DNA from 2 places in the Shewanella sp. 1311 genome. Region 2 is predicted to be linked to the other one. Evidence: riboswitches for the same ligand, from Rfam matches in the RefSeq annotation. Region 2 holds a riboswitch; the other holds the start of a gene.
The links. A riboswitch is a leader RNA that binds a small molecule or an ion and turns the genes downstream of it on or off. The one in region 2 is predicted to bind cobalamin.
Positions count from the first base shown of each region.

Region 1: it holds a riboswitch for cobalamin, as region 2 does, so the genes downstream of both, AC5YB3_RS08130 (TonB-dependent receptor) here and AC5YB3_RS16380 (ABC transporter ATP-binding protein) in region 2, are expected to answer to the same signal.

Region 1 is NZ_CM181686.1:1,787,556-1,803,095, forward strand. It holds gene metE (5-methyltetrahydropteroyltriglutamate--homocysteine S-methyltransferase) at 1-736, opposite strand, end outside; gene AC5YB3_RS08115 (LysR family transcriptional regulator) at 937-1,842, shown strand; gene AC5YB3_RS08120 (HDOD domain-containing protein) at 1,943-2,671, opposite strand; gene AC5YB3_RS08125 (hypothetical protein) at 3,360-4,574, shown strand; gene AC5YB3_RS08130 (TonB-dependent receptor) at 4,637-6,598, opposite strand; cobalamin riboswitch at 6,708-6,941, opposite strand; gene AC5YB3_RS08135 (hypothetical protein) at 7,078-7,746, opposite strand; partial or broken gene AC5YB3_RS08140 (RCC1 domain-containing protein) at 7,962-8,360, opposite strand; gene rihA (pyrimidine-specific ribonucleoside hydrolase RihA) at 8,662-9,618, shown strand; gene rbsK (ribokinase) at 9,638-10,549, shown strand; gene azu (azurin) at 10,877-11,353, shown strand; gene AC5YB3_RS08160 (DUF3103 domain-containing protein) at 11,453-12,637, opposite strand; gene AC5YB3_RS08165 (DUF3622 domain-containing protein) at 13,004-13,306, opposite strand; gene AC5YB3_RS08170 (glycerophosphodiester phosphodiesterase family protein) at 13,677-14,954, shown strand; gene AC5YB3_RS08175 (phosphoribosyltransferase) at 15,046-15,540, opposite strand, start outside.
Region 2 is NZ_CM181686.1:3,671,764-3,687,303, reverse strand. It holds gene AC5YB3_RS16395 (adenosylcobinamide-GDP ribazoletransferase) at 1-765, opposite strand, end outside; gene cobT (nicotinate-nucleotide--dimethylbenzimidazole phosphoribosyltransferase) at 872-1,954, opposite strand; gene AC5YB3_RS16385 (FecCD family ABC transporter permease) at 2,120-3,277, opposite strand; gene AC5YB3_RS16380 (ABC transporter ATP-binding protein) at 3,246-4,139, opposite strand; cobalamin riboswitch at 4,240-4,405, opposite strand; gene AC5YB3_RS16375 (histidine phosphatase family protein) at 4,609-5,313, opposite strand; gene metH (methionine synthase) at 5,669-9,403, shown strand; gene AC5YB3_RS16365 (hypothetical protein) at 10,325-10,669, opposite strand; gene AC5YB3_RS16360 (hypothetical protein) at 10,910-11,326, opposite strand; gene AC5YB3_RS16355 (hypothetical protein) at 11,313-12,200, opposite strand; gene AC5YB3_RS16350 (IS1595-like element ISSod11 family transposase) at 12,316-13,272, opposite strand; gene AC5YB3_RS16345 (IS110-like element ISSba19 family transposase) at 13,732-14,748, shown strand.

The sequences.
Region 1 (15,540 bases), 1.9 Mb from region 2:
TAATACCGCCATAATAACTCGCTAAGAGAACCTTAACGTTAGCAGTGCTTAATGCTTGATAAGTCTGAGTCATCGCCGCTTGCCAATGCAGGTCTAATTCTAATGCCAGCACAGGCTCATCTAACTGTACCCATTCCACACCTTGGGCGGCGAAACGCGCCAGAATGTCAGCATAAGCCGTTAATAAATTCGGTAATAAACTTAACTTATCGAACTCTTGGCCGACGGTTTTAGCAAGGTATAAGTAACTGACTGGGCCGAGTAGAACAGGTTTGGCTTTATAGCCTAGCGCTTGCGCTTCGCTGACTTCATCAAAAAACTGCTCGTAAGCAATCGAAAACTCTTGGTTTTGCGTCAGCTCAGGCACCAGATAATGATAGTTAGTATTAAAATACTTGGTCATTTCAGAAGCTGGCGCATCTTGGCCCGTTGGCGCTCTGCCGCGGGCAACACGGAATAGAGTATCGAGATCGATAGCGCCTTCGCCGCGGTGGCGATCAGGAATGGCATTTAAGGTCGCACTTAGGGTCAGTACTTGATCGTAAAAGGCAAAATCCCCCACGGGCACTTGCTCAATGCCCGCTGCGGTTTGCCACTGCCAATGGGTACGGCGCAGTTCGCTCGCCACTTCACGCAGTTCAGCTTGAGTGATCTCACCACGCCAGTATTTTTCTAAGGCAAATTTCAATTCACGACGACGCCCGATGCGGGGAAACCCAAGACTATTTAATTGCATACCCTATCTTCCTTTATTTGAGATAAGCCAAATTCGGCACTTGCACCCACCAGATTGTGTTCTCTTGGCACTTTTCAACATTTCCGCCTTGATAAACAACAATGGGCGTCTGGACGTCTAGAAGTTTATTGTGTTAGTCTCTATTCCAGCAACCGAATTGATTTCAAGCACAACATGAGCGAATTTCACCTGGAGTGAACATGATCGAACTAAGACATCTGCGAACCTTAATGGCCCTGAAGGAAAGTGGCAGTTTGGCGGGCGCAGCCAAAAAACGTTTTGTCACTCAATCCGCACTCTCCCACCAAATTAAGGAGTTGGAGCAAAGGATTAACTCGCCTATTTTTGTGCGTAAGAGTAAGCCGCTGTCATTCACCCAAGAAGGTGCACGCCTGCTTCATCTCGCGGAAGAGATTTTGCCTAAGGTGTTAGAAACCGAGACAGATCTTAAGAATGGCCTTGAAACCGAAACCAATCAGTTGCGTGTCGGCATTGAGTGCCACAGCTGTTTTCGCTGGTTAATGCCTGTGATGGAGCAATTTAGACAAGACTATCCCCAAGCGGAGTTAGATCTGTCGAGCCGTCACTTGTTCGACTCGCTCAATGCCTTGGAAATGGGTGAACTGGATATAGTGCTGACCTCAGATCCTGTACCTGGGCATTCACTCGCTTATCAGCATTTGTTTGATTTTGAAGTGAAGTTAGTGGTTGCTAAAGATCATCCTCTAGCAAAAGAAGCCTATGTCAGCCCTAAGCAATTAGCGCGTTTACCGATAATTAGCTATCCCGTACCGCTGACGCGTTTAGACATTTATCGCCACTTTTTAGAACCTGCGGGCATAGAAGCGGGTGAGCAAAAAACCTGTGATTTGACCATGATGTTATTGCAACGTATCGCCTGCAAAGATGGTATCGCTGCCCTGCCGAACTGGTCGATAAATGAAGGTCACGGCTTAAGCCTTACTACGGTAAAGCTAGGACAAGAAGGCTTAAAACGGCCTCTATTTGGCGCCTATCGCCGCCATAGTGGTAACTCAACATTGATCCAAAATTGGTTACAACTGGTGGCGAGTGAAGGTTTATCCCGCCAGCAGAAGACAAATTAACACAGGTGAAACCTAACAAAAAAGCCTGCTGATGCAGGCTTTCTTATTGAATTGTATGATTATTTCATAGGATCAAGCAGCTGTTTAGCGAATCTCAAAATTACAGCGGATTCATCAACAATCCACGCATAGACAAGACACGGCGCAGTATCAACCCTGATGAATTAGGATTACGGGTCTGACGCAAATTATGGGCGATCATAAATTCTTGACGCAGATCCTGATCGAGATCTAACGCCTCGAACGCTTCGATGGTTAAGGTCTGTTGTTGATTATCAATCAATGACTTAATCACACTTAAAGGAAATGACTGTTCGGCATTAGCATTTAAATAGGCAAAGGCCGTAAGTGCGATAATTTGCCCGAACACACTGAACAGAGCTAAGGTTTGTACTTCGTCAGCATCAACCTCCACACCTTCCATCTCCGCTAAACTATCCACCGCATCAGTTGCAATATCTTCAGTCAGCTTCCAATAACCTTGGACCAACTTTTTATAGGGCTGTGGTAGTTCATCGAGGCGTTCTTTTAAATAGAACGTAAAGGCGTAGCGATAAATATTAACTTGACCTAAGCGGACCAAAGCTTCTTTCAAAGAGCGCGTCTTAGGGTTAATCACCCCAGATGCCTGTGCGGAATTACTGCGCATTAACATGTGCGCCGCTAATGCGGGATCGCTCGAGATAATGTCGATCACGTTACGAATGTCGCCTTCAGCGAGGATCGCTTTTTTGAGTGGAATTAAAATCCCTCGGCGGCCAATCACTTGCTCTTCATTCGCTATGATAGCTCTAACTTGAGTAAAAACCTGTTGCTCAAGATCTGTCATAAGACACTTTGCACCTGTTTATTAGCAATAAGATGATTCGGTTACTCTTCACATCATACCCAAAATTTAAAGAATTTCAGTACTAAGTCGCACAATAGCCTAACGAAAATAATAAAAAAATGACTACCTTATATGTAACGTCAAATGGCGAAGCAAATAAAGTGCAGGATATGGAGTTATAATCACATGTTTTAAAACAATTTTAACATTTCCATTCTTTAGTAGTCGCGAACAATCCCGTCTAATGATTTATCTCTATTTCTTCAACGCGGGTGAGCCACACTCAACAATTCCTATTCGCATTTCATTGCAATATGCCTTCCATTACATTGCCAGTTCAACATAAGTATTGAAGCATAGCATTCCCGCTATATAGTAGACTTTTTGGCTCATTACTACTCATCAGCCAGATGTCACAGTTTTAGCTGCACTTCTTCTGTCATGGCCATCATTTAGTATCAAGACCTCGTGAATCTTGCCAATATAAGGTGACACAATCAAAGGGGGTACAATTCAGCCTCAAACTGATATCAAAGTGGAAATGTCTTCGTTTGAAATTAGCAAACAAACAATCCATTTGAAAAGAAAAATCAACTTAAGTATCATGGTCAAAACGTAGAGTTTTTTGCTCAAAGCACGGAAATAGTAAGCAGTTTTGACTGTTTCAGATAAAATATCGGAGAGAAACGTGAGATACAGTAAATTTACCATTGCTTTGTTGTGCTTGTGTGCAAGTAACTCGTACGCCTTAGAGTTGATAACAGCAACTGAAAACCAAACAGTAAACCAAATCGAACAAAAGTTTGATATTGATAACTTGTTAATATCTATAAATGATCGTTTATCTAATCATAAGAAAAGTGAATATGATTATGAATCACTATTAACAAACATCAAAAACGAGAAAGAGAATTATAACAAGGCAATATTGGCATTACCCAATGCTATTTTAACAGAAAGTGACCCGAGCAATTACTTCAAAGGAATCGAAACCTTAGTAAAAAACATTGATTCACTTGAAAAGAAATCAGTCGATGACGAAGTTAAAAATAAAGAAAACTATCAAGATATATTAAAACAATACGAAGTTGTTAATAGTCAACGCACCCAAAGAAGCGCACAGCTTTTTGCATTAAAAAAAGAAATTGTTAATCGTATTGTTGCTGAGTTATCTAGTGTTGATAGTGTTAAGTTAGTTGACCTAGAAAGCTCCATGACCTGTTCTAAATTTCAATCTATAAATGATTGTTTAAAAGATACCGAAAAGTATACAGTTAAAAACACGATTAATTCAGATCCATTCCTTAGTGATAAAAGTGTACTGCTATCATACAAGGTTATTGATGCAAGTATGAATATGAATGGTGAACTGCATTACAGAGTCAATATGACGTTTAAACCGTCATATAACAACAAAATAGAATCATTACTCAATGAAAAACTGGGCCTGAAGTCCACAGTCATTACCCTTACGAGTAACGTTGATGCAGACTGGTATGTCGATGGTGCTAAGGTTGGTACAGGTAAGAAAATTTACCCCGAAGTTACCTTAGGTAAGCATGGCATTGTTGCATCATACAAAACCATGAAAAAATCAACCATTGAAACAGTAGAAACCAATGCAATTTTTAACTATAAATTTGGCAAGGTAGAAGATAAATCCGCTACTGATAATGAAGAAATTAAGAGCATAGCGAATAAGTCAACTGCTGATGAGACTAAGCCTAATCAGACTAAGCCTAAATTAACTATGTATGCAAATAAAGAAGACAGTACATCGAAAGAAATTAATATAAAAAATGAGACGACTGTCGATAACAGCGATAAAAATAGCTATGAATATTATCTTGGTATTAAACCGCTAAATAAAGAAGAACAAGATAAACAATTTAAGAGTAAATAATTGCAAACAAGCAGCCTTTATATTCAGTTAAAGGCTGCTAAATTAGCTCATTTAGTCAGATATTAAAAACGATAACCAAGGGTTAAACGAATATCGCGACCACGGCCTGAGTAATAACCATTATATATTCCACCACCATAATAGCCTGCGCTAACATAGTCTTTATCAAATAGGTTATCGATACGCAGGCTGGCAAGCCAGGCATCACGATTGTAGTTCAAGGCTAAATTGCCGAGCACGTAACTGGCCAGCTTATCACCTTCGTTAGCGTTATCGCCTTCGATAAAGCGGTTACCAGTATAAATTGCTTCGGCAAATACTTGGAAATGCTCAGCAAAATCCATGCTGACATAACCGCGTCCTGTGTGTTTTGCCACCCAAGACAGCTCCTTGCCATCATTGATACCGTCAGTAAATTCAGCATCAATATAGTTATACTCTAACCCGAGTTGCATTGCTTGAGTCACCTGCCAATCCCAATCGGCACTCGCGCCATAACGACGAGAAGCGTCGGCATTAACGTTCGCACCTTGGAAACTGCCAAGTTCAGGTTTTTCCGCACTTGGGTCGAAGACAATTTCATCTTCCAAATCGAGACGGTATAGGCTTACTCGTAAAGTTTGGCTCGCAAGAGTCCAATCCCAACCCGCTTCGTAGGAGCGGCCCGTCTGCGGCTTTAAGCCAAACACATTTTTAGAGGTATAAGCTTGCTCATCCACTTTCGCAAAACGGAAGTTTTCATCGCCACGTAGATAGAATCTGTGCTCTGTACTAGGACGGTAGTTCAGACCAAACTCGAATGCTGTCGCATCTTCATCTAAATCCATGCCATTAGGATAGACATTACCATCGACTAACTCGTCGGTCACCCGCGCATATCGCCCACCCACAACATAACTTAGGGTATGGCTTAATGGCACAGTGGCTTGTAGATAGGCGCTTTGCATTTGTTGTACATTACTCCGCGCCATAGTGTCAAAATCAGCCTTACCACGGCTGATGTCTAAGCCTGTGACTAGATTTAGCTCACCTTGACGGGTACTGTAGTTCGCTAACGCTTTAGGGCTAAACATCAACAGTGAGCGCGTGTTATGGCTGTTCGCCCCCCAATTAAAAGAAGACACTAAGGTATCGCTATAATCTAAATCCGCTGCTAAAGCCCAATTTTGATTAAGCTGATGCTGATAACCCGTGCGCGCCGCAGTGGTCATCTCATGGACATATTCGCTGCTCTTGAAAGATTGGCGTGGGTCTTTATTGAACTGTTCTTCTGTCAATGAGCCAGGATTTTCACGGTCATCGTCGTAATAGCTGGTTTCAATAAAGAACGAATCTGTGGCCGTTTTATATTGAATGCGACCTAAAATCGACCCTGTTTCATTGGCATTATGCTTGCGGTAGTTGTCACCTTGGTTATAGCTACCAGTGAAAAAGTAACGCCAATCCTTGTTGATCGCGCCAGACACATCACCACGACCTTCATAGGTATCAAAGCTGCCGCCGGATAACTGCACGCTACCACCAGTATTTTCAGGAGATTTAGTGACAATATTGATCACGCCGCCTACCGCTTGATCGCCATAGAGCACACCCGCACTACCCGATAAAATTTCGATGCGCTCGACTTGGTTAAGCGGTATGGCATTAAGACTAGGAGCAGCGATATCGATATTATTGAGGCGACGACCATCAAGTAAAATCAGCGTGTTATTAACGGCAGTGCTGGCGCTAAAGCCACGCATCGCAAAACTAGTACCGATGTTATTATCCGAAATTTGAATACCGCTTTGACCGCGTAAAACTTCAGTCACACTAGTGGCACCGCTCATTTCAATCGCCGCAGCGTCAATCACATTCACATTCGCGGCAATATTTAACGGGGTATTGTCAGAGCGGCCGATCACGACAAGATGCTCGTCGACTTTCGCTGTGCTGGTAGCGTCAGCCGCCATAGCGGGCGCGATAACGGAAAAACTGCAAAGGCTACCGATCAGCAGCGCGATTTTTGTTGGATTTGTTCCCATTTTACCTTTAACTCCTGCAAGGAAAACGGGGCATTAGCGCCACGATACTGTTCATTCAGTAAAAGATACTGACAGTGACTATCGCATTTTGAGATCTGCCCACCGAAATCTCAAAAACACCTTTAGGGCCGGTCTCCGGACTTAGGCTATGTTAATCCCTTAAAAATGGGATTAACGCGAGACTGACCTTTGACATTCTGACTATCGGGTTCAGTCTTGAACTCACCAATCAAACGCGGTCTTCTCTCACCTTTTACCGTTGCGGGGGCAGTGCCAGAATTCCACTGGCTTCCCGATTATCTCGCGGCTTTCGCACGCAAGCACCTCAGAAGGTTGACTAAAAATTTGATTCATAGGGTACAGCCATCAATAAAACAGCGATACTCCCTTAAGGCTCAGCACATTATAGAGCCTGAGCGCGCGCATTATAGACGTCTATACGGATGAAAGTCCATCAAACTCAAGCGAGCGTCTACAGCCTACTTCAAGGAGAATGGGACTAAAGTGGAGATAAAATCTTGGCTATTATCCGCCTGCAGCGGCGGTTTATCGGCAGAAAAAACGGCACCTCGCATCGACTTATGCAACAGATACAAATCTTTATTGCCACTAACAACCGTATAGTAGCCAATTTCCCCTTGAGGAGTTGAAGCATAGGCTTTGGAATTCAGTGCCGTCACACCGTGCATATTGGGCATGGCTGTACAGCCTAGAATCGCATGAAATCCAGCGTGCCCATCGACTTCGTTGTCACCGAGCTTCTGGTACACCACTTCGCCGTCACAGGTCGATTTATAGGTCTCGGCCATCGCATCTAAAAAACGCTCAGGGCTAATACTCTCGGCCATATCCTTAAAGCCCTGCACGCAAAATAGCGCACTCCACTGGGTTAATGCTTCCTGCTCTGGCACAAACTCTGCCATAAACATGCCTGCTTGCTCCTCATGATAAGCCTGCTTCCAGCCCGCTGGCAGATTGAACCCTAATTGCTGACCAAATACGGGCAATACATGGGTATGAGCAGCGCCGCTTTCGCTCCGGGGCATATCTAATGTGGCTTGAACAGGCTCTGAGCCAATTAAACTACAGAGTAACAACACACTGGCACCTTGAAATAATCCAATAGGTGAACACAATGCTAATTTCATACTTATCATCCTTGTATCGCACTTATAACTAATACTAATTAATACGACATCATGAAATTGAACAGAAAACACCCAGCATTCTAGCTAATAACCCAGATTGAAAACAGTCAAAAGCCTAGATTAACTGCCACTTTAAAAGAAATAATCACTGTCACGGCGTAAATAACAGAGAAATACTCCGTTTATCTGCGCCGTGATGGTAAAAGAGGTTAGTGCTATTCGCTAAACAACCACATTTTTACTTCAGGTTTAGGCCTTTCCTGACTCAGAATCGCCTGCCGTTGCTCTGGCGTTTCGCATTGGGCAACAGGGGCAAAATCCAGCGGCTTAATCACCAACGAATCGGCTGGCTGCAGCGGAGATTTGGCGAGCATCTCGTTATTCATCGACCAAGAGACCCATTCCCCCTTTTCACTGATCCCGACATAACCCTCACCCGCCCTCGCTAACCAAGTTAATCGCGGGATGCGTTCTATGAGCTTCTCGACATTTTCTAGGTTAGCCCTATAGCCTACTGGCACGACTTTGCCGTCAGGACGGGTGAATACAAATGATGCTGAACCTATGATTATTTTGCTTCCCTCCTGCCAATATCGATTGAGGATCGCTACAGCCAGAGATCTGCATGACAACCATGCCCGCGAGTAAAGCCTTAGGCCAAGTGATTCGATGAGTGAGCATTACTTATTTCCTTGTATTTGCTTGGATATGTCATTCAATGTTGTGCAGCGGACAGAGCGAGAATGGATTTACCTAACATCGCCTAGTGTCAAAAACGGGCAGAATTCTAGCAGCTTGTTGATAAAAAGACGAAAACGCTCACAGTTTGCTCTGCAAGTACCCTCCACAGGCTAGCGCCTAACTGATGGCATGCTATTCTAAGCATCCAGTACCGCTGTTTAAAGGAGTAACAGTATGACTCGTCACATCATTCTTGATTGCGATCCCGGCCATGACGATGCTATCGCGCTGATCTTAGCCTTAGCTCACCCAGACCTTGTTCCCCTTGCCGTCACGACTAGCGCAGGCAATCAAACCCCAGATAAAACCCTCAACAACGCACTGCGGATCTTAACCCTGTTAAACCGTGGTGATATCCCCGTCGCGGGCGGTGCCACTAAGCCGCTAACACGTGAACTGATTATCGCTGACAATGTTCATGGCGAGACAGGCCTCGATGGCCCCGCATTGCCCGAACCGAGCTTCAACCCACAAGCCATAACGGCCGTTGAACTGATGGCGCAGCAAATCCGCCAAAGCACTCAGCCAGTGACTTTAGTGCCCACTGGGCCGCTGACGAACATTGCTCTTTTACTGGCGAGTCATAGCGAGCTACACCCTAAAATAGAGCGCATTGTGCTGATGGGCGGCGCTGCGGGTGTCGGTAATTGGACCCCAGCTGCCGAGTTTAATATTTTTGTCGATCCCGAAGCCGCCGATATTGTCTTTAAGTCAGGCATTCCCATCACTATGTGCGGGCTCGATGTAACCCATCAAGCGCAAATCATGGATGCAGACATAGAACGGATTCGCGCCATCCCAAATCCAATTGCTCAGTGCGTCGCCGAGTTATTGGATTTCTTTATGATTTACCACAGAGATCCTAAATGGGGCTTTATTGGTGCACCTCTGCACGACCCCTGCACTATCGCTTGGTTGCTCAAACCTGAACTGTTTGAAGCACAAGATTGTTGGGTCGGGATTGAAACCCAAAGCGAGCTGACCTTAGGCATGACAGTGGTTGATCGCTATCAACTCACTGGCAAACCCGCCAATGCGACTGTGCTGTTTGGGCTCGACAGACTCGGTTTTGTCGATTTACTGGTAGACAGTTTACGTGTCTATGATCCAACTTATCTCAATCGCAGATGAAAATAACAGTGAGTTTTCTATGAGCCAGATACTCGTTATCGGCAGTGCGAATGCCGACCATGTGATGAAATTTGAGTACCTGCCCGCAGCAGGGCAAACCTTGATGAGCCGAGACTATCGACTCGAACAGGGAGGTAAAGGAGCCAACCAAGCGGTCGCCTGCGCACGCTTAGCTAAATCAGGCACCCGCACTGACTTTATCTGCCACCTCGGCCAAGACAGTATCGGCGATGATATGCGTCAAAGCTGGATTAAAGATGGCATAAGTACAGAAGGAATTAGCCAAGTAGCGGAGCAGAGTACCGGTACCGCGATGATTTTTATCGGTGACAACGGTGAAAATACCATTGGTGTTGCTGCGGGTGCCAACGCCACTCTTTCACCCGATGATTTAGAAAATCACTATGCTCTTTTTTCCCGTGCTCAATTCCTTTTAATTCAACTAGAAACGCCTGCTGCCACAGTGGAAAAAGCATTACAAATGGCCAAAACCTTTGGCGTGACTACGGTATTAAATCCCGCTCCAGCGACCGCCCTTGGGCACGATGTACTCAAGTGGGTCGATGTTATTACGCCTAATGAGACAGAAGCAGAAGCCTTAACAGGCGTTGAAATTAATCATCTCGATGATGCCCAAATGGCTGCGCAGCTCCTCCACCAGCAAGGTGTAGGGATTGTGGTGATCACTTTAGGCAGTCGCGGCGCATATATCAGCAGCCCAGGTTTTACCGGGCTAGTGCCCGCGCTTGAAGTGCAAGCCATAGACACAGTCGCCGCAGGAGATACTTTCAACGGCGCCTTAGTCGTTGGCTTGAGCGAAGGCATGTCGATTGCCGCCGCCGTTGGATTTGCTAATGCGGCCAGTGCCATTACTGTGACTCGCCAAGGCGCACAGCGTGCTATCCCCTATCGACAGGAGCTTTCGTACTAAAAAAAGTAAGCGACTTTGAGTTAGACGCCCGGAGTCAGACTTTCTAAATTATCATTTATAAATCAAAGTTATAAATCAAAGCCATTAATGATAATCCGCGAGTATTTAGTTGGTTCCAGCTAAGTACTCGCTCGTCTATGTTTACCGCTAGCGATTTTGCCGTTACAGAATTTTGCAGTCACTGAGAATGAAGCACTCAAACGAAAGTTGAATATACATAATTTACACGCTGATTTCATTCCCATTTAATAAAGATTGCTTATGCTGGCAGGCGCATGTCCGAGTCAAAAGGACTCGGCTACCCTTGTTCAAATAAGGAAGTACCAGATGAAAGCAAAAAGCACAGCTTTACGTAACGTGACAAGCACTAGCCTAATCGGCCTCGGATTATTATTCGCTAGCCAAGCGAGTGCCAACGAATGTGAACTGAAAATTGCCGCCACTGATGCAATGCAATTTGACACTAAAGAGCTGTCTGTACCTGCAAGCTGTAAAGAAGTGACCTTAACCTTAACCCACTCAGGCACTTTGCCAAAAGCAGCTATGGGCCACAACTGGGTATTAACTAAGGCAGCCGATATGTCAGCCGTAGCGACCGAAGGTATGAGTGCCGGTCCTGATGCTGCCTATGTCAAAGCAGGTGATACTCGCGTTATCGCTCACACGCCATTAGTGGGCGGCGGCGAATCAACGTCTATCACCTTTAGCACTGCTGGCATGAGCGCTACTGAAGCCTACCAATTCTTCTGTAGCTTCCCAGGCCACTGGGCGATTATGCAAGGTAGTTTCAAGCTAAAAGCTTAAGGTGAATGGCTTAGCCTAACGTTAAGTGATAAAAACAAAAAAGCGGATCTTAGGATCCGCTTTTACATTCCAGCCATTGCATTTAGCCGCTATGATTCATCAGGGTCTTGGTTGGATGACTAATGGCGCAAAGCTCGTCATCGCATTACCGTTAGCCCCGTTCAAGTTAGGGTATTCAACCCCTTCCTGTAAGGTGTAATACACGTCGACAAAGTCATCGTCATTGGTGAACCAAGCATCCGGCATCACACTTAAAATACCATTGGTGATTTGCGGGATCAGCGCATAACCCTGAGCTTCAGGATCGGGGATCGACTTTAAGATCTGCTCCGCCGCTTCCAACAACTTAGTGGCCAACACTTTATAGTTAGTGCCATCGTCATGCTCCATTAGGATCATGTCCGCAGCCGCCCAACGATAACGCTCCCAATGGATGATGATTTGATTCGGGTAATAGGTCGTATCCGCATAATCTAAATAGGGCATTTCGACGATATCGAGCACAGGTTCTTCACGGCTCGGGTCAATCCCTGTCACTATGCCGTAAATCTCGGCACGACCAGAAATCCACGGCTCATGATCATCCTTCAAGGATATTTGTTTGATCACTGTGGTGGAAATAGGCTTGTCTGCCACCGCCTGTGTTTGCGCACGGCTCAGTAGCGCACCATTTTTTTTCGCCGATTGTGCTTCGGCAAATGTCGCCCGCATCACCTCTAAGCCAGCCACAAAGGCTTTTTTACTATCGATACCGACCACAAATACCGGCTGCTGCGGTAGGTTATACACGTCTAATTGATGAACTTGCCCATGAATATCAAAGGCTTCAATATAATCCCACTGACTCTCGTCACCATCGGGCTCATAGGCAAATAAAGGAGACTCACCTTGCTGCCATGGGGTTAACATGGTTTCATCTGCTAGACGCACTTGCACCAGAGAATCTGCTTTGGCACTTAGGCCCTTCACTCGACGAATCGACGCATCGGCTTTGGTGATCACATTATCATTGAGCCTATGCTGAGACAGAATGTCATCGGCATTTACTGCCAACTGATACTGGTTTATTTCAGTCTGTAAGATAGGCGCAAGCTGCGCATATTGATGGCTCAAATCTAACGCCAATGCCCGCTTAGTATTGGTTAACTGAGCTTGTGCATCTAAAGTCGAATCCTTTAGCGACGCCTGTAGCAAGCGTAACGCCTCTCCATCTAAGGCTTGGCCATAACTCATGGTTGCCGAAGCCGACAAACACAGTAATAAACTGGATTGAAGTAGTTTCATAGGAGTTCCCTTACCTTAATAAAATTAAACGTGTGTTCGAATTCTCTACATATGAGCACAGACCCGAATCCAAGTAAACCAAACGATAATAATTATCGTTATTTATTAATGGTATAGAATACGCAATAGCGCTGAAACTCTCTAAAAACAAGACTATAGCGATAACGGCTCTCAATCGACCAAAACGTGCGGAGTGAACAGGAAAAAATGAGTTGATAAGCTCAAAGAGGTTGAGCGACAAAAACACAAAAGGCGTATCCTAAGATCCGCCTTTTGTTATTTATAGCCAGAGTGACGTTTCATAACGCGTCATGCGCGCCCTAACAGTCACACTAGCTTGATAAGACAATACTAAACGAGTGAGTGTTACTCTTCGTCGAAATCATCTTCATCAAGATCTTCGGCATCAGTTGCCGCTTCAGCCGCTAATGCTGCGGCTAATTTTGCTTTAGCTTGTTTCTCTGAACGACGTTTGTTGCGCTCAGTTAACGTACCTAAAAACACTTGTAATTCAGTCAAGCCCCAAGCTTGCGCTTCAGCTTCGGTCGCAAAACCATCATGGCTCTTAGACACAACCGTTTTAGTTGATGTCATGCGACGAGTGATTTCAGTTTTCCAACCTTTGTCGCCCTGTGTCACGCGAAAATCGTATTTTTTGCCCTTGCTCATTCTGCTCTATTTCCTAAATGATGCTTGTCACGTTTGTCTTATCAAGCGAACCAAACGCTCATCATAAAACAAAAGGAGCGCAGTGTACTTGATTTCGGCCCAGAAAGATCGCCCAGATGAAAATATTCATGCCAGTTTCATCGACTCGCCCAGTGGAGTCAATTCTCAAGTCTAAAACAACACTGCGCATATATCCCGCTCACCCTCTATTGATGGCTGTTTATCGCGAGCTAGCGTGCTTTAGATAATCGTCGTGCAAACGGTATATATTCTTGTTTATGTCATAAAAATAGGCTTTTTTAGTCACATTAACACTTTAGAGTTTCTGATTAATATTAATAATTTACATCATTACTCATAGGTAAATCTGATGAAACTACGCCCTATTTCGTCGCTCTCACTCGGCCTGTTAATTGCCACCAGCGCTTTATTAGCTGGTTGCAATAGTGACGATAACAACACAGAAGTCACGCCACCTGCCAGCAAACCTGTTCCGGCTCAAGTGGGAGAAAGACCTTTATTCCTCGTGCGTCAAATGCAAGACAGCACACTTAAAACCCGCTTAGAACAATGCACCACTGACAATTTTTATCGCAGCGAGTTTTCCATCGGCCACCGTGGCGCACCAATGCAATTTCCTGAGCATACAAAGGAATCCTACCAAGCGGCTATCGATTCGGGCGCTGGCATAGTTGAATGTGATGTCACCTTCACCGCCGATAAAGCCTTAGTGTGCCGCCACTCACAGTGCGATCTTGCCAGCACGACCAACATTTTAGCCGTGCCTGAACTGGCCAATAAATGTTCGAGCCCATTCACTCCGGCTGATGCAGCCAATGGCGTCAACGCATCGGCGACCTGTTGCACCAGCGATATCACCCTCGCCGAATTTAAAACCCTCAAGGGTAAGATGGAAGGCAGCAATCCTAAAGCGACCACTGCGGCCGAATTCATCAATGGCACTCCAAGCTGGCGCACCGATCTCTACGCTGGCAATGGCACCTTGATGACCCATGCTGAAAGTATTGAAATGTTTAAAAAAGCTGGCGTGAAGATGACGCCAGAGCTCAAAGCCGCCAGCGTATCTATGCCATTCGATGGTTTTACTCAGCAGGATTACGCTCAAAAAATGTTAGATGAATACACGGCGGCTGGCGTCGATGCTTCGCAAGTATTCCCTCAATCATTTATCTTAGATGACATTAAATATTGGGTCGCCAACGCACCTGAGTTTGCGAAACAAGCCGTTTTTCTCGATGACAGATACGATTATAACAGCGCCTTCGATCCACAAAACTCTGCCACTTGGTCACCATCAATGGCGGATTTGAAGACCCAAGGTGTCGAAATTATTGCGCCGCCACTCTGGGTTTTAGTCGCCTTAGATGCGGATAAGAAAATCATTCCTTCGGAATACGCTAAGGCCGCCAAAGGCGCTGGGCTTAAGATCATCACTTGGTCGCTGGAACGTTCTGGTTTATTAAAAAATGGCGGCGGCTTTTATTATCAAAGCATTACCGAAGCCATAGATAACGAAGGCGATACCTTTGAATTACTCGATGTGTTAGCTAAAGATGTCGGTGTGATTGGAGTATTCTCCGACTGGCCCGCCACTGTGACTTACTATGCGAACTGTATGGATTTATAAGTCGTCGATATAGAAAACAAAAAATGCGTTAACGATTAATCGTTAACGCATTTTTTATTGCGAAAATAGTCTATATTTCGCCGCGAGCAAGCTATTTAAACAGGTGCTGGATATTCTTTAAATCGCCCTTGCCTTCGGCAATTTCTTCCGGTGTTAAACCTGTGACTTCATGCGGGAACACTAACCAGTCTTCAGAGGCATGGATGTAATAGTCAGGCTTTAAAGGCACTGCGGTATTTTTTGGCTTGTAATAAGGGCAAGCGATACGGATATCGGTTGGCATATTCAGACGCATCAACTGACCGAGTTTTTCTTTTAATGCATGGATACTGCGGCCAGAGTCAAACACATCATCCACAATCAATAAACCGTCGCTTGCGTTCGCATTTTCAACGATGTAATGCAGGCCGTGAACTTTGATTTCTTTGCTTTGCTTGTCGGTACCAATCCCATAATAGGAAGAAGTACGCACGGCAATGTGATCGGTTTCTACTTGTTTAAAGTCGAAAAATTCCTGTACCGCGATCCCGATTGGAGCGCCGCCACGCCAAATACCCACGATAAACTGCGGACGAAAGCCACTCTC
Region 2 (15,540 bases):
CAATACAAAATAACACACGATTTCAGCTATTTGCTGCGCCGCGCCTAAGGTATCACCCGTGTAACCGCCAATCTGGCGTCTAAAGATCACTATGATCAAACGGCGCAGTCCTATCATCACCAATAGCAATGACAATGCCGCTAACCCCTTGAGGAATAACAGTACTAATACGCCGCTGGCGATCAGGATAAGCAGCTCATTAATGCCTTGATGTTGCGATAGCGGCTTAGACTTACTGGTCTCGTCATCACGGACATATTTTTCACTAAAGATGATGCTTGCTGATACCACGCGGCTCACTGTGTGGGCGACGATAAGTGCCGAGCCCGCCACCACAGGATCGTACAGTGCCAACTCAACTAACAACTGCCATTTCAGCAGCAGGGCCAAGATCAACGCCAGTGCACCATAACTGCCAAGGCGCGAGTCTTTCATGATCCGCAGCTTGTCTTCCGCCGTCCAACCACCGCCAAAACCGTCGAAGGTATCGGCTAGGCCATCCTCGTGAAATCCGCCCGTGAGCAAGACGCCGACCAACATAGCTAACAGCACAGAGACACCGGCGGGGAGCCAGTTCTGCGTCAGCCAAAACACTATGGCACTTAACAGGCCGACCAAAAGACCGACGAGACCGAAATAACGGCTGGCCTTATTCAACTTATCGCTATCGACTTCGACCCACTTAGGCATAGGAATGCGGGTAAAATAGCCCATGGCAACTAAAAACAAATCTATCTCTTTGTGCCAGCTTTCGCGTTCTGACATAAAGTATCCTTAGTGAATTAACACTTGCTACAAGGTTTAAGATTAAAACGGTTGGCTAAAAAGTTATTATTTTAAATAAGTAAAATAAGCGACTTAGCAGCGCACATCATACAACAGCCTCAATCCCCGCATCACTAAAACTCGCCATTTGATTGTAAAAATTTACTGAGGCTTGAATAAGCGGCAACGCCAAAGCTGCGCCAGTACCTTCGCCTAATCTTAGCCCGAGGGATAATAAAGGTTTCGCCTGCAAAAACTCTAACATCCGCTGATGGCCTTGCTCGTCTGACTGGTGGGCAAAAATCAAATAATCACGCACATTAGGGGCGATTTGCACCGCGACTAATGCTGCCGCTGTCGCGATAAAACCGTCCACGACCACCAGCATTTTACGCTCGGCGGCAGCTAACATAGCCCCCGTCATCTGCACAATTTCAAAGCCACCTAGACAAGCTAACACTGATTTGGGCCCAGTTAAGGCGCTTTGATGCAGCAATAACGCAAGCTCAATCAGCATCAATTTACGTTCTAAGGTTTCGCTATTAATGCCCGTGCCTCGGCCGACACAATCAATCACATCCAGCTGCATGATCGCCGCCATAATGGCCGCCGCCGCTGAGGTATTGCCTATGCCCATTTCGCCAAAGGCGACTAAGTTACAACCTGCTTGATGGTGACGTTCAATCAAATCGCGCGCCATCGCAAAGCCTTTATCGACGGTTTCCAGCGCCATTGCGGGCTCTAAATGAATTGCCCCTGTGCCCGCGCCAAGACGTTGATCGATAATGCCTTCAACCCCTTCGACTGGCGTTAAAATGCCGCAATCGATCACTTCGAGCCTAAAGCCCACCTGCCGACAAAAAACGTTAATCGCCGCACCACCATGGGCAAAGTTTTGCACCATTTGGCGCGTCACTTCGCTTGGGGCAATCGACACGACTTCTGCGGCAATACCATGATCACCCGCAAACACTAACATGGTTGGATGAACAATTTTCAGCACAGTATTTTGTGGCTGATCCGTTTGTTGCAAATCAGTCGCTTGCACGCGGGCAATCTGTAAGGCTAAGGATTCGAGCTGACCTAAGGCGCCGGGCGGCTTAGTCTTAAGATCTATTTTCTGCTGGATCAATGGATCCTGCGCTTTGCTCACAGTGCTGATTTGAAAAGACACGGCTGACTGAGACATCCACACTCCACTTATTATCTTAAATAACCACAACGCATCCCGCGTCTATGACTAACATGTCCAATTTTGCATTTCCAATCGCGGGGCAGATATCAACAGAAATGCTGATTATCCCGCCAGTCTGCGCTTGCTAGATGACTCTAGGATTACGTTCTGACTAGGTGCTTACGCCATGACTCTACGTTTACGCAAAATCAGCAAAAAGAACATGCTACCTATGGCCGCCGTGATAATGCCCACGGGCAACTCTTGATTCCCCAATAAACAGCGCGCTAATACATCAATCCACACCATAAATAAGCCGCCTACCAGCGCCGTTAATAAAATCGGCTGACGACCGGGAAACAGCATGCGTACTGTGTGGGGAATCATTAACCCGACAAAACCGATACCGCCACAGGTAGCCACCAAAATAGCGGTAATCAAGGAGCAGAGCAGCAACATATTGAGCCGCAGCTTAGGCACATTCACCCCTAAGGTATGCGCCGTTTCATCCCCCGCCTGCAACGCCATGATCTGCCGTTTCATGCCTAAAATAATGAACAAACTCGCGCCAATCACCAGTGTTGGCAGCACTAATAAGGACCAACTGGCCTTGGCGAAACTGCCTAAACTCCAAAACAGCACAGAAGCCGTCGCCTGCGGACTGGCGAAATACAACAACAAACTTGTTAACGCGCCAAACATAAAGGAGGTCGCCACGCCTGAGAGCAACATGCGTTCCACTTGGCTATTGAGCCCAAGGCCAGACAAGGCCAGCACTATCAGTACCGACAAACTGGCGCCAATAAAAGCGCCGAAGGGCAAGCTAAACCAAAGCAAACCCGACAAGGCGCCCGAACCACTAAAAATCCCCGAGTTCGCCGCCATACCCGCATTCTCAAAAAATCCAGAGCCAGTGAATAACGTCAACATCACCACAGCGCCAAAGGACGCGCCTGAGCTAATGCCAAACAAATAAGGGTCAGCCAGCGGATTGCGGGTAACGGTTTGCAGCACACTGCCCGCCAAGGACAAACCCGCCCCTGCCACAAAGGCCAGTAAAATACGCGGCAGTCTGAGCTCCATCACGATGCGCTCCGTCATGCCATTGGCTTGAGTGAGGTTGGCCATTTTATTGATAAACACTTGGATAACATCCATAAAACTGATGTTCGCCGCGCCAAAACTCGTGGCGGCAATGGGGGTTATCAAAGTGATTATGCCTAATGCGACCAGCATCAGTTGTTGTCTCGTCAAAGGTGTCACGATACGCCCCAAATGTAAGATGAAATGCTGTTTACTCCCTGAATCATCCGCCCTCGCCTCGCTCAGCCAAAGCATCAGCCATGCTGTGCGTCGAATCATGGTAGCCATAAAAGTAGCTGATTAAGGGCTTTTTATGTTGTGGATGGGTCGACACCTGAGCGCACACGCCGAACACATCGCCAATTCGCGCCTCGGTTAATACCTCAGTTGGCGTGCCCATAGCGCTGACTTCACCGTTATGGATCAACAACAAACTGTCGCACAGGGCGCTGGCTAAATTGAGATCGTGAATAGAGGCAATCACGCTGATGCCAAGGCTACGCACCAATTCGAGGATTTGGATTTGATAACGCACATCGAGGTGGTTGGTTGGCTCGTCGAGGATCAGCAGTTGCGGCTGCTGCACTATGGCACGGGCGATTAAGGCACGCTGCTTTTCACCGCCAGATAAGTGCTCGTACTGTTGATGCATCTTATGACTCAGGCCGACTTTCTCTAAGGCTTTGGCAATGCGCTCGCCATCACAGCTCGAATTGGTATCGAACATGCCCTTATGCGGTGTTAAGCCCATGCTGACCAATTGCTCTGTGGTTAAATCGAAATAGTGCGGCGTGTCTTGCTGCACTACGGCAACGCGGCAGGCAAACGCTTTGGGCGATAAACGCTCAATATCTTGATCAAACAGGGTAATTTTGCCCTGAGTCGGGCGAACAAAGCGATACAAACAGCGTAGCAAGCTAGACTTACCCGCACCGTTAGGCCCAATCAAACCCAACATCTGCCCCGTTGGCAGCGCAAAGTTAATATTGGAAAGAATGGTTTTGCCATCGATACACCAGCTTAACTGGCTGACATCGAGCGCGACCGTCTGGCTCGCTGATGGGCGAGTGTCGCTGTCATTCAAAGCATGGCTCGTTTGGATGGCAGAGAGTTTCACCAAAGTGGTGCTCCTAGCGAGTCCAAACCTGAATTAATAAAGGTTGTGCACATTGTCATCGGCTCCCTCGAGTCACCCGCTCGAGAACTAAGGCTGCACGCAGCGATAACAGAAATAGGCAGGTCTCCTGACTCGTCACTTTTTGTATTAAAAACAATATAAAAAGTTACTCACAGTTGCGGGCACAGTTCGGGCTGACTGACAAGCAGCTCCCCGATTCCCTATTATGTTGAGATTGATTTCAAGCCTTTGCAGTGTACGCTGGCAATCGTTGCCACAGAACACACTCGCACCACTCAAAACTCCCAACACCTATTTCTGTGACGTCATCCGATACGCTATCGCAAGCCTTGCAAGGCCGCGTGCGTCGGGGACGTCAGGAAAAAGCATTATCCTATATTTACCTTAATAGGCAATCGACAATCACGCTGGTAAGACAAGAAAAATCTTCACCTTAGGGCAACGCGGATCACTCGCAGCGCCCGCTCGGCCAATCTAAACGCCAGTAACAAACGCCGTGTTCATCTTGCAGCACATTAATGCTCACCACGGCCGCCACGGGTAAATCGAGTTGACTGTAAAATCCCACCGCCCGTTCAACCCCAAGGGCGCGCGCCATTAAGTGACGGATCACTCCGCCGTGGGTCACGACCCATACTTTGGCAGCCACGCCCGCTCCCGCAGCCAGCTCGGCGTTATCTGAGTCGACGGTCAATCGTTCAAACTCGGCGGCAAGTATCTGGTCAATTGCGCCATTCACCCGCGACTCGAAACTGGCCATAGTCTCCCCATTAGGCGGCGGTGTTTGCCAAGGGTTTTGCCAATAGGCCGCTAAACGTTCGCCCTCTTGCTGATACAGCTCATCGAGTCGACAACCGTCCCAATCGCCAAAGTCGATTTCCTGTAAACCCGACAAAAACTGCGCCTGCAATGGCCTTGACTCAGATACCAGCGCCGCCGTCGAATGCAGCTCGGCGGCAAAGGCTTGGGCAAATTCGGCGCAGCGGCGTGAAGTCGAACTATAAATCGCGCTGCAGGTACTTGCCTGCGCCTCAACAGCAGCCGACATTTGCTGCCAGCCCTTTTCGCTTAAAGGCACATCCACACGGCCGCGTAAAATGGCGCCGCCTTCACACTCGCCGTGGCGTAACAATAACAATCGAACTTGTTTCATCGTATTCCTATGTCTATCACTCATGGCACATTTTGTTGAAAGCCCACATTAGACCCGTCGTCCTATATACTCAATTACGCCCTAGCCCAACAACTAGCTCTACAACTAGTCCTAAAAAAAGAGCCGTTAAACTGGGTGAAAAGTGGTGATAGGACTCAATTGTCGTCAGTCAATTTTGACCTTGCCCTGACAATCATAAGTCGCGTATTATGGACGTCTATACGTTTAAATGTCCAAAAACATTTTATAAAAACAAGTATCCAAAAACAAATGTCGATAGACCAGAATAAAATGCACTTTGCATAACAAGGGTCGATGCTTGGACTTAACTTAGCTGTATTTAAGGTAATTATTTATGACGATACCCTCTACCAAAGCCGGCCAGATATTGGCAGACATTCGTAAACAGCTTGCTGAGCGCATTCTAATCTTAGACGGTGCCATGGGCACTATGATCCAAGGCTACAAGCTGGAAGAAGAGGACTATCGCGGCGAACGCTTTAAAGATTGGCACACAGATGTCAAAGGTAACAACGACCTCTTGGTCTTGTCGCAACCCCACATCATCAAACAAATTCACACCGACTACTTAAACGCCGGTGCCGACATCATTGAAACCAACACCTTTAATGCTACGACTATCGCCATGGCCGACTACGACATGCAGTCGCTGTCCGCCGAAATTAACTTAGTCGGCGCGCGCCTCGCCCGTGAAGCCTGTGATGAAGTGTTTGCTGCAACAGGCATTCCGCGCTACGTCGCCGGTGTGTTAGGCCCCACTAACCGTACGTGTTCGATTAGCCCTGATGTGAACGACCCAGGCTATCGTAACGTCAGCTTCGATGAGTTAGTCAGCGCTTACCGAGAATCCACTAAGGCGCTGATTGAAGGCGGCGCAGATATCATTATGGTCGAGACCATATTCGATACCTTAAATGCCAAAGCCGCACTGTTTGCGATTGAATCGGTATTTGATGACTTATTTGGTCAGCATTCTAAAGACAGATTGCCAATCATGATTTCGGGTACCATTACCGATGCCTCAGGTCGTACCCTTACGGGTCAAACCACCGAAGCTTTTTATAATTCCCTGCGCCATATCAAGCCCTTATCTATCGGCCTTAACTGTGCACTTGGGCCAAAAGAGCTGCGCCCGTACGTCGAAGAATTATCCCGTATCGCCGAATGTTATGTGTCGGCGCATCCAAATGCAGGCCTGCCGAACGAGTTTGGCGGTTACGATGAAACCCCAGAGGACATGGCGAACGTGATTGAAGATTGGGCGCGCGAAGGCATGCTCAATATTATCGGTGGTTGCTGTGGTAGTACGCCTGAACATATCCGCGTTATTCGCGAAGCGGTCGACAGACATAACCCGCGCGTGTTGCCCGATATTCCCGTAGCCTGCCGCCTTGCCGGTTTGGAACCACTGACTATCGACGCCCAATCCCTGTTCGTTAACGTGGGTGAGCGCACCAACGTCACAGGCTCGGCTAAGTTTTTAAAGTTGATCAAAGAAGGCAAGTTTGAGCAAGCGCTCGATGTCGCCCGCGAGCAGGTCGAAAGCGGCGCGCAAATCATCGACATCAACATGGACGAAGGCATGCTCGATGGCGCCGAGATCATGCACAAGTTTTTGAACTTGATTGCCTCTGAGCCTGACATCAGCCGCGTACCTATTATGATCGACTCCTCTAAGTGGGAAGTGATCGAAGCTGGCCTCAAATGTATTCAAGGCAAGGGCATAGTTAACTCTATTTCCCTCAAAGAAGGCGAAGCCAAGTTTATTGAGCAAGCCACCTTAGTGAAACGCTACGGCGCGGCCGCCATTATCATGGCATTCGACGAGCAAGGTCAGGCCGACACTAAGGCGCGTAAAATCGAAATTTGTACCCGCGCCTATCGGGTATTGGTCGATAAGGTCGGCTTTCCGCCCGAAGACATCATTTTCGACCCGAACATTTTCGCCATCGCCACAGGGATTGATGAACACGACAACTATGCCGTCGATTTTATTGATGCCATTAAAGCGATTAAAGCCACCCTGCCCCACGCGATGATTTCGGGCGGTGTGTCGAACGTGTCGTTCTCGTTCCGCGGTAACAACCCAGTGCGCGAGGCAATTCACGCGGTGTTCCTGTACCACGCCATCAAAGTCGGCATGGACATGGGCATAGTCAACGCGGGTCAGTTAGCCATTTACGACGATATCGATCCTGAACTTAAAGTACGGGTCGAAAACGTAGTGCTTAACTTGCCCTGCCCAGTTGAAGGCTCAAGCAATACCGAGCAGCTACTTGAAATCGCAGAGAAATTCCGCGGTGATGGCGCACAGGTGGGTAAGAAAGAAGATTTAGAATGGCGCAGCTGGCCAGTGAGCCAACGCTTATCCCATGCGCTCGTGAAAGGTATTACCGAATTTATCGATGAAGATACCGAAGCCGCCCGCCAAGAAGCGAAACGTCCGCTGGATGTGATTGAAGGCGCCTTGATGGACGGCATGAACGTGGTCGGCGACTTGTTCGGCTCAGGCAAGATGTTCCTGCCACAGGTGGTGAAATCGGCGCGGGTGATGAAAAAAGCCGTGGCTTACTTAAACCCCTATATCGAGCTGGAAAAGGTTGAAGGCCAATCTAACGGCAAGATCTTGATGGTGACGGTAAAAGGCGACGTGCACGATATCGGCAAAAATATCGTCGGCGTGGTGCTCGCCTGTAACGGTTTTGAGGTATTCGATTTAGGTGTGATGGTGTCGGTGGAGCGAATTCTCGACGCCGTGAAAGAACACAATATCGATATCATCGGCATGTCGGGCCTCATCACGCCGAGTCTGGACGAGATGGTGCATAACGTGAAAACCTTCCACCGCGAAGGCTTAACCATTCCGGCGATTATCGGCGGCGCCACTTGCTCAAAAATCCACACAGCGGTGAAGATTGCGCCCCATTATCCCCATGGCGCCATTTATATCGCCGATGCGTCCCGCGCCGTGCCTATGGTGAGTAAACTCATCAACAACGAAACACGCCAAGCGACCATAGACGAAACCTATGCCGAATACGACGACATGCGTACTAAGCGTTTATCCCAAGCCAAGCGCAAAGAGATAGTGTCACTCGAAGCGGCCCGTGAAAACCGCTGCCAACACGATTGGGCCAATTACACCCCGTTCACGCCAAACGTGCTCGGTCGCCAAGTGTTTGATAATTATCCGTTAGAAGATTTAGTCGAGCGTATCGACTGGACACCGTTTTTCCGCTCGTGGGAACTGCATGGCCATTACCCTGAAATCCTCACCGATAAAGTGGTCGGCGTCGAGGCGCAAAAGCTGTTCGCCGATGGTCAGGCCATGCTCAAACAAATCATCGAAGAAAAGTGGCTCACGGCGAAAGCGGTTATCGGCTTATTCCCTGCCAATACAGTCAATTACGACGATATCGAGCTCTACACAGATGAGTCGCGCACCACAGTCGAAATGACCACACATCACCTGCGGATGCAGCTTGAGCGTGTCGGTAACGACAACTTCTGTCTATCTGACTTTGTTGCGCCAAAAGACTCAGGCGTCGCCGATTACATGGGCGGCTTTGCGGTGACCACAGGCCACGGCATCGACGAACATGTGGCACGTTTTGAAGCCAACCACGACGACTACAACGCCATCATGCTCAAATGCTTAGCCGACCGTTTGGCCGAAGCCTTTGCCGAGCGGATGCACGAACGCGTGCGTAAAGAGTTTTGGGGTTATGCGGCCGACGAGCAGTTAAGCAACGAAGCCTTAATCCGCGAGAAATACAAAGGCATACGCCCCGCACCGGGCTACCCAGCTTGCCCAGACCACACCGAAAAAGGCTTGTTATGGGACTTGCTCAAGCCCGATGAAACTATCGACTTGAACATCACCGAAAGCTACGCCATGTTCCCCACAGCAGCAGTATCAGGCTGGTATTTTGCCCACCCGAAATCACGCTACTTTGGTGTGAGTAACATAGGCCGCGATCAAGTGGAAGATTATGCCAAGCGTAAAGGGATGACTGTAGCTGAGACGGAGAAGTGGCTGGCGCCAGTGTTAGATTATGATCCCGAGTAATCATTGGTACTCGTTAATGCCCAAGTTTCACTTGGGAAATTAGACAAAATGTGGAATTAAGGGGCTGAGTCAAGTCATCACCCCTTAATTTTTTGGTTTTAATTTTTAAATTTAAAATCAAAATCAAAATCAAAGTCGTGGAATTCCATTCCACACCAGGGCAAGAAGGGGATCAACAGCAATCCCCCTCTTGCATCTCCCCTTGCCGCCCCTAACGAAGTTACATGCATTAGTTACCTGTCTCATACTCCAATAAAAATCGCCTAACGGCTCAGATGGCACATCCATGTGCCCCCGAGCCTGCGCCATCATCCATGATGCCGCCACGGCATTTTTATCTGCGTATTTCGACAACTTCGCCGGGGATCGGTGAACTTCTCTGATATTAGAATTCACTTTTCGCATTGAAAGAGTTATGCCAACTCCACACGCCTTATTGTCCTCAACTTACCAATTTATATAGTAGACTCAAGCTTATTATTGATACTTTTATAAACTAAATATAAGTGTATCAACTCAACCAAAGCGAAATTAACTATTACGACGGTGAAATATTGTAGATCACCCATAGACCATAAGTTAAATAAAAAGAAAACTTCTAGATATCGAAACTTAGACCACCTAAAGTAATTTGACGGATAATCTTTACCTATAAGCATAGGTAACACTTTAAAATTAAAAGTGACTGCAATAGCAATATATACACAAAGCATGCTAAGTAACGAAAATAATAACTTGAAGCTAAAAATATTCATCTGCATAAAAATCGATTCAGACTTAAATTCAACTATCAAATCAACTGCAAGGCCGATAACAAGTGTCAAAGCAAGCACTATGCTCGTACCAAAAAAACTAATTTTTTCATGCAATTTCCTAAAGATAAAAATTGTGAAATCCCATTCAACACAATGATAAAAAGAGTTAACGAGGGGTATTTAAATGTGACTGAAGTTGATTAATTCGCTCTGGGATCAAATCCATTTTATTGTCGGTGTTTAAGTCATCACAGTTTTCAGCAACAACCCGTTCTACACCAGTTTTATCAGTAAAATAGAGTTTTTCGCAGTCGCATCTCAGTTTGGCGATAATCAGTTTTTCCACTTTAGCTTGGCGAACCTCGGCAACCCAACAGGAATCAGCACAACCGCAGGAGTGATAAATCAACTCCTCGTCAGGGACATGCCAATCAAGCTGATATTCGCCAGCTACCGCATTGCCCAAAAATGCCACAAGAGCAAAGAATACGAATAATAGATATCGAATCAATTTTTAATCATCCAAGGCTCAAAAATCAGCCATCTATCAAACCAGAACCCAGATAATAATATCTGCCATATTTCTTTTATTTTATGGTTTGATAGAAAGGCGCATCTTCAAGGCTTATCTGGGTTCTGCGAGGGCGCGGCATACAAACCTCCTTGTTTAATGTTTAACTCAAGCATAACAGGATATTAACTACCGCGCCATTAACGATGGACGTCCATTTTCACAATTTTCACATCCTTGTTAACCCTCGTCTATCATAGTGTGCGCCGCGCTGCCAACGAAGAAAAAAACACCAGAAGCTAACGTAAAGAGAACAAGCTGCATATTTACTAAAAAACTAGAGGTGCCACCATCAATAAGAATTAATGCCAATACAATTAGGCTAGGAACTAAGCCCAAAACTAAAATAAAAGAAAGTAAAACAACTACTCTTTGCCAATTCGACTTTTTGTGTATCACAGACCCTGATACCAACTTTACGATTACTTGACCAAACAAAATTGATGCAGCGAAGCTCCAGTCAGCGGCTTGAAAAAATGTTGAGAAGTCAGACTTATATATTTTAATAATACCTATTACTAGAAAAGGTAGGAAAATAAACAAGTATTCCGACAAAAGTATTAGCCAAGCATCTTGATTTGATTTACTCGTTGTCATACATCATCTCTTGTTGAATATCCATCACTTCAACTTTGTTATGAACGAACTTAACTTCGAACTTCGTGTCGATTAAATTATCTTTTTTATCAAAATATGCTGTAGTAACTAGATCACATAGAAGTCCATCTCCAGGAGCTACAATTTCAACTCTAGAATGAAATTTATTGAGCCAGTCTTCATGAGTGATACGAGCAGAAATAGTAGATTTATTACGTAAAAAATCCCACATTGACTTTCCAATGAAATCAGCTTTTTTTATTACTAATATTTCAGTTTTAGTATTTTTCTCAACTTTCTCGATAAGAATTGCATCTACATCATCTTTGGTTAGATGAAAATTCTTATTAATGATTTTCGACTCGCCGCGAGAATTTAAATAAACTTGATCAACATCGTTCAACTCTATCGTTGATTGTGACAATTCAGTGTAACCTTTTAGCAAGCGGTAACGATCTAGTGAAAAGACATTAGGAAACTCTTCTACTTCAAACTTCAAAGCAGCAGTAGCAATTTCTTTTTCTAGGTCAGCTAAAATATCTAACGATTCTATAGTATTTTTATCGGAGATAAAGGATATAACTAAGTCAGTGCAATAATTTAAGAAGTTGGTTAATTTCCATTTCTGAGCTTCCGTTACATCACCTTCAATTTCTGGACATAGCCATGATTTAATTGAGCCTTCATTGATATCTGAAAGTAAGAAACTTGACTTAGTTTCAGCAGAAACAGAACTCAGGAGGCATGAATGAAACTCTTCAACTGAAGAAATCAAATGACTCATAGAGTTGAAAACACGCTGAGGATTACGAGAATTCTTCTCAAAATCAATTTTGATGCAGAGATCGCTCTCTTTACGCCGTAAATTGGACATGTACATACTCTTTAAATACAAATTGTTACGAGTTTTACATCATTATCAAGTAATGGATTAGTTGAATATTCATAAGGGCTATCCACTTAGCACAACCAACCACTATATATTGTGGTTATCGATTTTTAATTGATTGGTACGTTATTGGCTTAGAGCGCACAGCTTGTTCAAGCAACCTGTAGAATAATAATCCCCGTGAATCTGAATTTCTTCTGTTGAAGCGAAATGTAAACTCGTCTAAATAATAATCAAGTTGCTTAGCCTTTACCGCGCCTTGATACGTACCTAAAAGCCATCTTTTACATAATGATGAGACTCGATGTACCCCAGCCATTGTTTCATGTGCAGGTACAGATGAACCTAAATGCACTATCCGATTATGCTTATATCCTTTTTTGTCTATTTGTTTGTATGCTTGAGAACCATCACTACAAATTGTGCTATCAGGTTCTATTACATCTTGAATGAATTGATGGATATGTTCTTTAGTTGCACTTTCTACTTGCCTTAAACGTATTCGCCCAAATCCAGAGGGTGATAGCAGCTCAACAGCCACCAAAACTACAGCTTTACGTTTACCCTGTTGATTTTTAATAGATGATTTTGGAATGACACCACCTATTAATGTTTCGTCAACTTCTACGATGCCGGACAGTTTATCTCTTTCAGGATCAACCATGGCATATCTTAACTTGTGCATTAAAGACCAAGCTGTTTGATAACTCCCAAGACCTAATAGCCTTTGGACTCCAAGAGCGCTGACCCCATTCTTTTGATTTGTAAAAAACCAAACAGCTGCAAACCAACTTTTCATGGGGGTTCTTGTTTTGTCAAAAAGTGTACTTGATGTTACTGAACATTGAGAACGGCAAGCATGACATTTTAACTTGCCATTACTTAACTGATAAGGTGATTGATGGCTCGAACAGCTTGGACAAATGAATCCGTTTGGCCAACGAAGTGCATAAAGGTAGCTGGTGCAAGATTGTTCATCATGAAACCAATCAACAAATTCGTCCCAATTTGTAGGGTAATCGACGCCAGCTTTTAATAGATACGATGAAGTTTTCATTACTACATATTGACACTGGTGGTGCTAAATGGATAGCCCTTATATTCATACAGTATCGCAGAGTTGATTAACCCTGGCTAAGGGGCTTACAACTCATTACTACTAAACTTAAACGCAACAGCCATAACCAAAAAATAAATCAGACCAACCAAGATAAAACAAGAACATAATCCACTTTCAGTTAGCATTCAAGTAACACAAAGTCACTGAGCAGTTCAAAGCTGGCAATGTATGGTTCCCAATAAAAGTTAAAATATGCATAATTTTTACTAATTAACAATTGAAAAACAACGCCAGAGCCTAAGGAGTACACCATCCCCTCGGAGTTGCCGCAGGGCATTTGCATTCGTTGCGTGATCGAGGCATGGATAATGGAATGGACCCATCCACTTTTAATCGGCCTCGCAATGGGCCACGATGTAGTCGCTAAAACTCATCAGAAAGAGGACGGGTCCACTTATGAAGATTACTACAATTGGTTTAGATATCGCAAAGTCTGTTTTTCATGCTGTTGGTGTCGATAAAGCTGGCAAGTTAATTAAAAAGAAAATGCTTAGACGCAAAGACTTACTTCCCTTTCTTGCTCAAATTGAGCCGTGTCTGATTGTGATGGAAGCCTGTAGTGGGGCAAATTATTGGGCCAGAGAATTTGAGCTGTTGGGCCATAACGTCAAGCTAATCGCACCTCAATTTGTGGTGCCTTTTCGGCAAGGTAATAAAAATGACTACAACGATGCCTTAGCCATCGCTGAAGCTGCGCAGCGACCCAGTATGCGGTTTGTAAAACCCAAAAGCGTTGAGCAGCAAGATGTGCAACTGCTCCACCGCATGCGCGAACGATTAACTAAACAATCAACCGCCTTAATCAATCAAGTCAGAGGGATGTTAGCGGAATACGGCATCGTGATAGCCAAGAGTAAATCGGCTTTTAAAGTACAGTTCCCAGATATTTTAGCGGATGAAACCAATGCGCTAACCACCAAAGGTCGGGCCATTTTTTATCAGTTATATGAAGAGTTTAGTGATATAGAAAAACGGCTTAAGGGTTGTGACGTTCAAGTGCTCACTGAAACTAAGAACAATGTGATTTGCCAGCGTTTAGAAACTATCCCAGGTATTGGTCCAGTCACCGCTACCGCCTTTTATGCCGCCGCAGGTGACGGTAAAGACTTCACTAATGGCAGGCACTTTTCAGCTTGGTGTGGCTTAGTTCCCAAGCAACACAGCAGTGGAGGTAAAGATAACCTCCTTGGGATAAGCAAACGGGGAAATGCGTATTTACGCACCCTGTTCATCCACGGCGCCAGAGCCGTGTTGCAACACAGTTGTCATAAACAGGATAAATTTAGCTGCTGGGCAATCCAGTTAGCAGAACGCCGAGGTTTTAACCGAGCCTGTGTAGCCGTCGCCAATAAACTCGCGAGAATGGCATGGGTTATCGCGGCGCATGACGAAGAATATCGACTTCCAGTATAGTGCTGAATAGATTCAATAAACGTTAATAATTAACCAACCAACCAGCAAGTTGCTAAGACACTTGAATTGATGATGAGACAGTCAGACTGATCTACCGAAAACCTTAGCTCGGCATAGGCTCATAATGAAGCCGCAAGGATGATAAGGACAGTAGAAGCAGATATCCATCAGGGCCAGAGGCATACCTCAATAACAGGCCGGATATATGGGTGCAATGAACTCTTCTCAAAATCGCTATCGAATGTCTTGCAAACCGGATGGGTCCATATATGCCGAGATAGCGTCAGTCGAATCAGGGACGAGCGTCTGACGCGATAGCATAAGGACGCTAAATGCCCAAGGGGCTTTCAACTCCGTTGGGGGGCGGCAAGGGAGATCCAAGAGGGAATTGCTGTTGATCCCCTCTTGGTCGGGTGTGGGTTGAAGACCCACGACCTTGATTCACCTCGGCCGCTAGGCCGCAAATTACCAGTTCACTACTTTGTGAAACGACAAATTGTGAACCGACAAAGCTTCCCCATTGCTACCGCACTTCGCCAACATTAGTCAGCCAAGCCATCAATCAAAACAAGGTCGCACTAGCTCAAAACGTCCACTGCTGAACATTGAGCACAATGCCACTGAGCACTATGACAACAAGCATAAGTGCCAAAGCATATTCACCAATTTGCAGGAGGAGTTGGGTATCTAAGAAAGAGAAAAGACACATCGTCCTGATGCAAGTGACTCGAATCGCGGGTACGCGATTAAAGCTCATCCTTGTTAAAAACCTAAGATAGCGACATAGCGTAC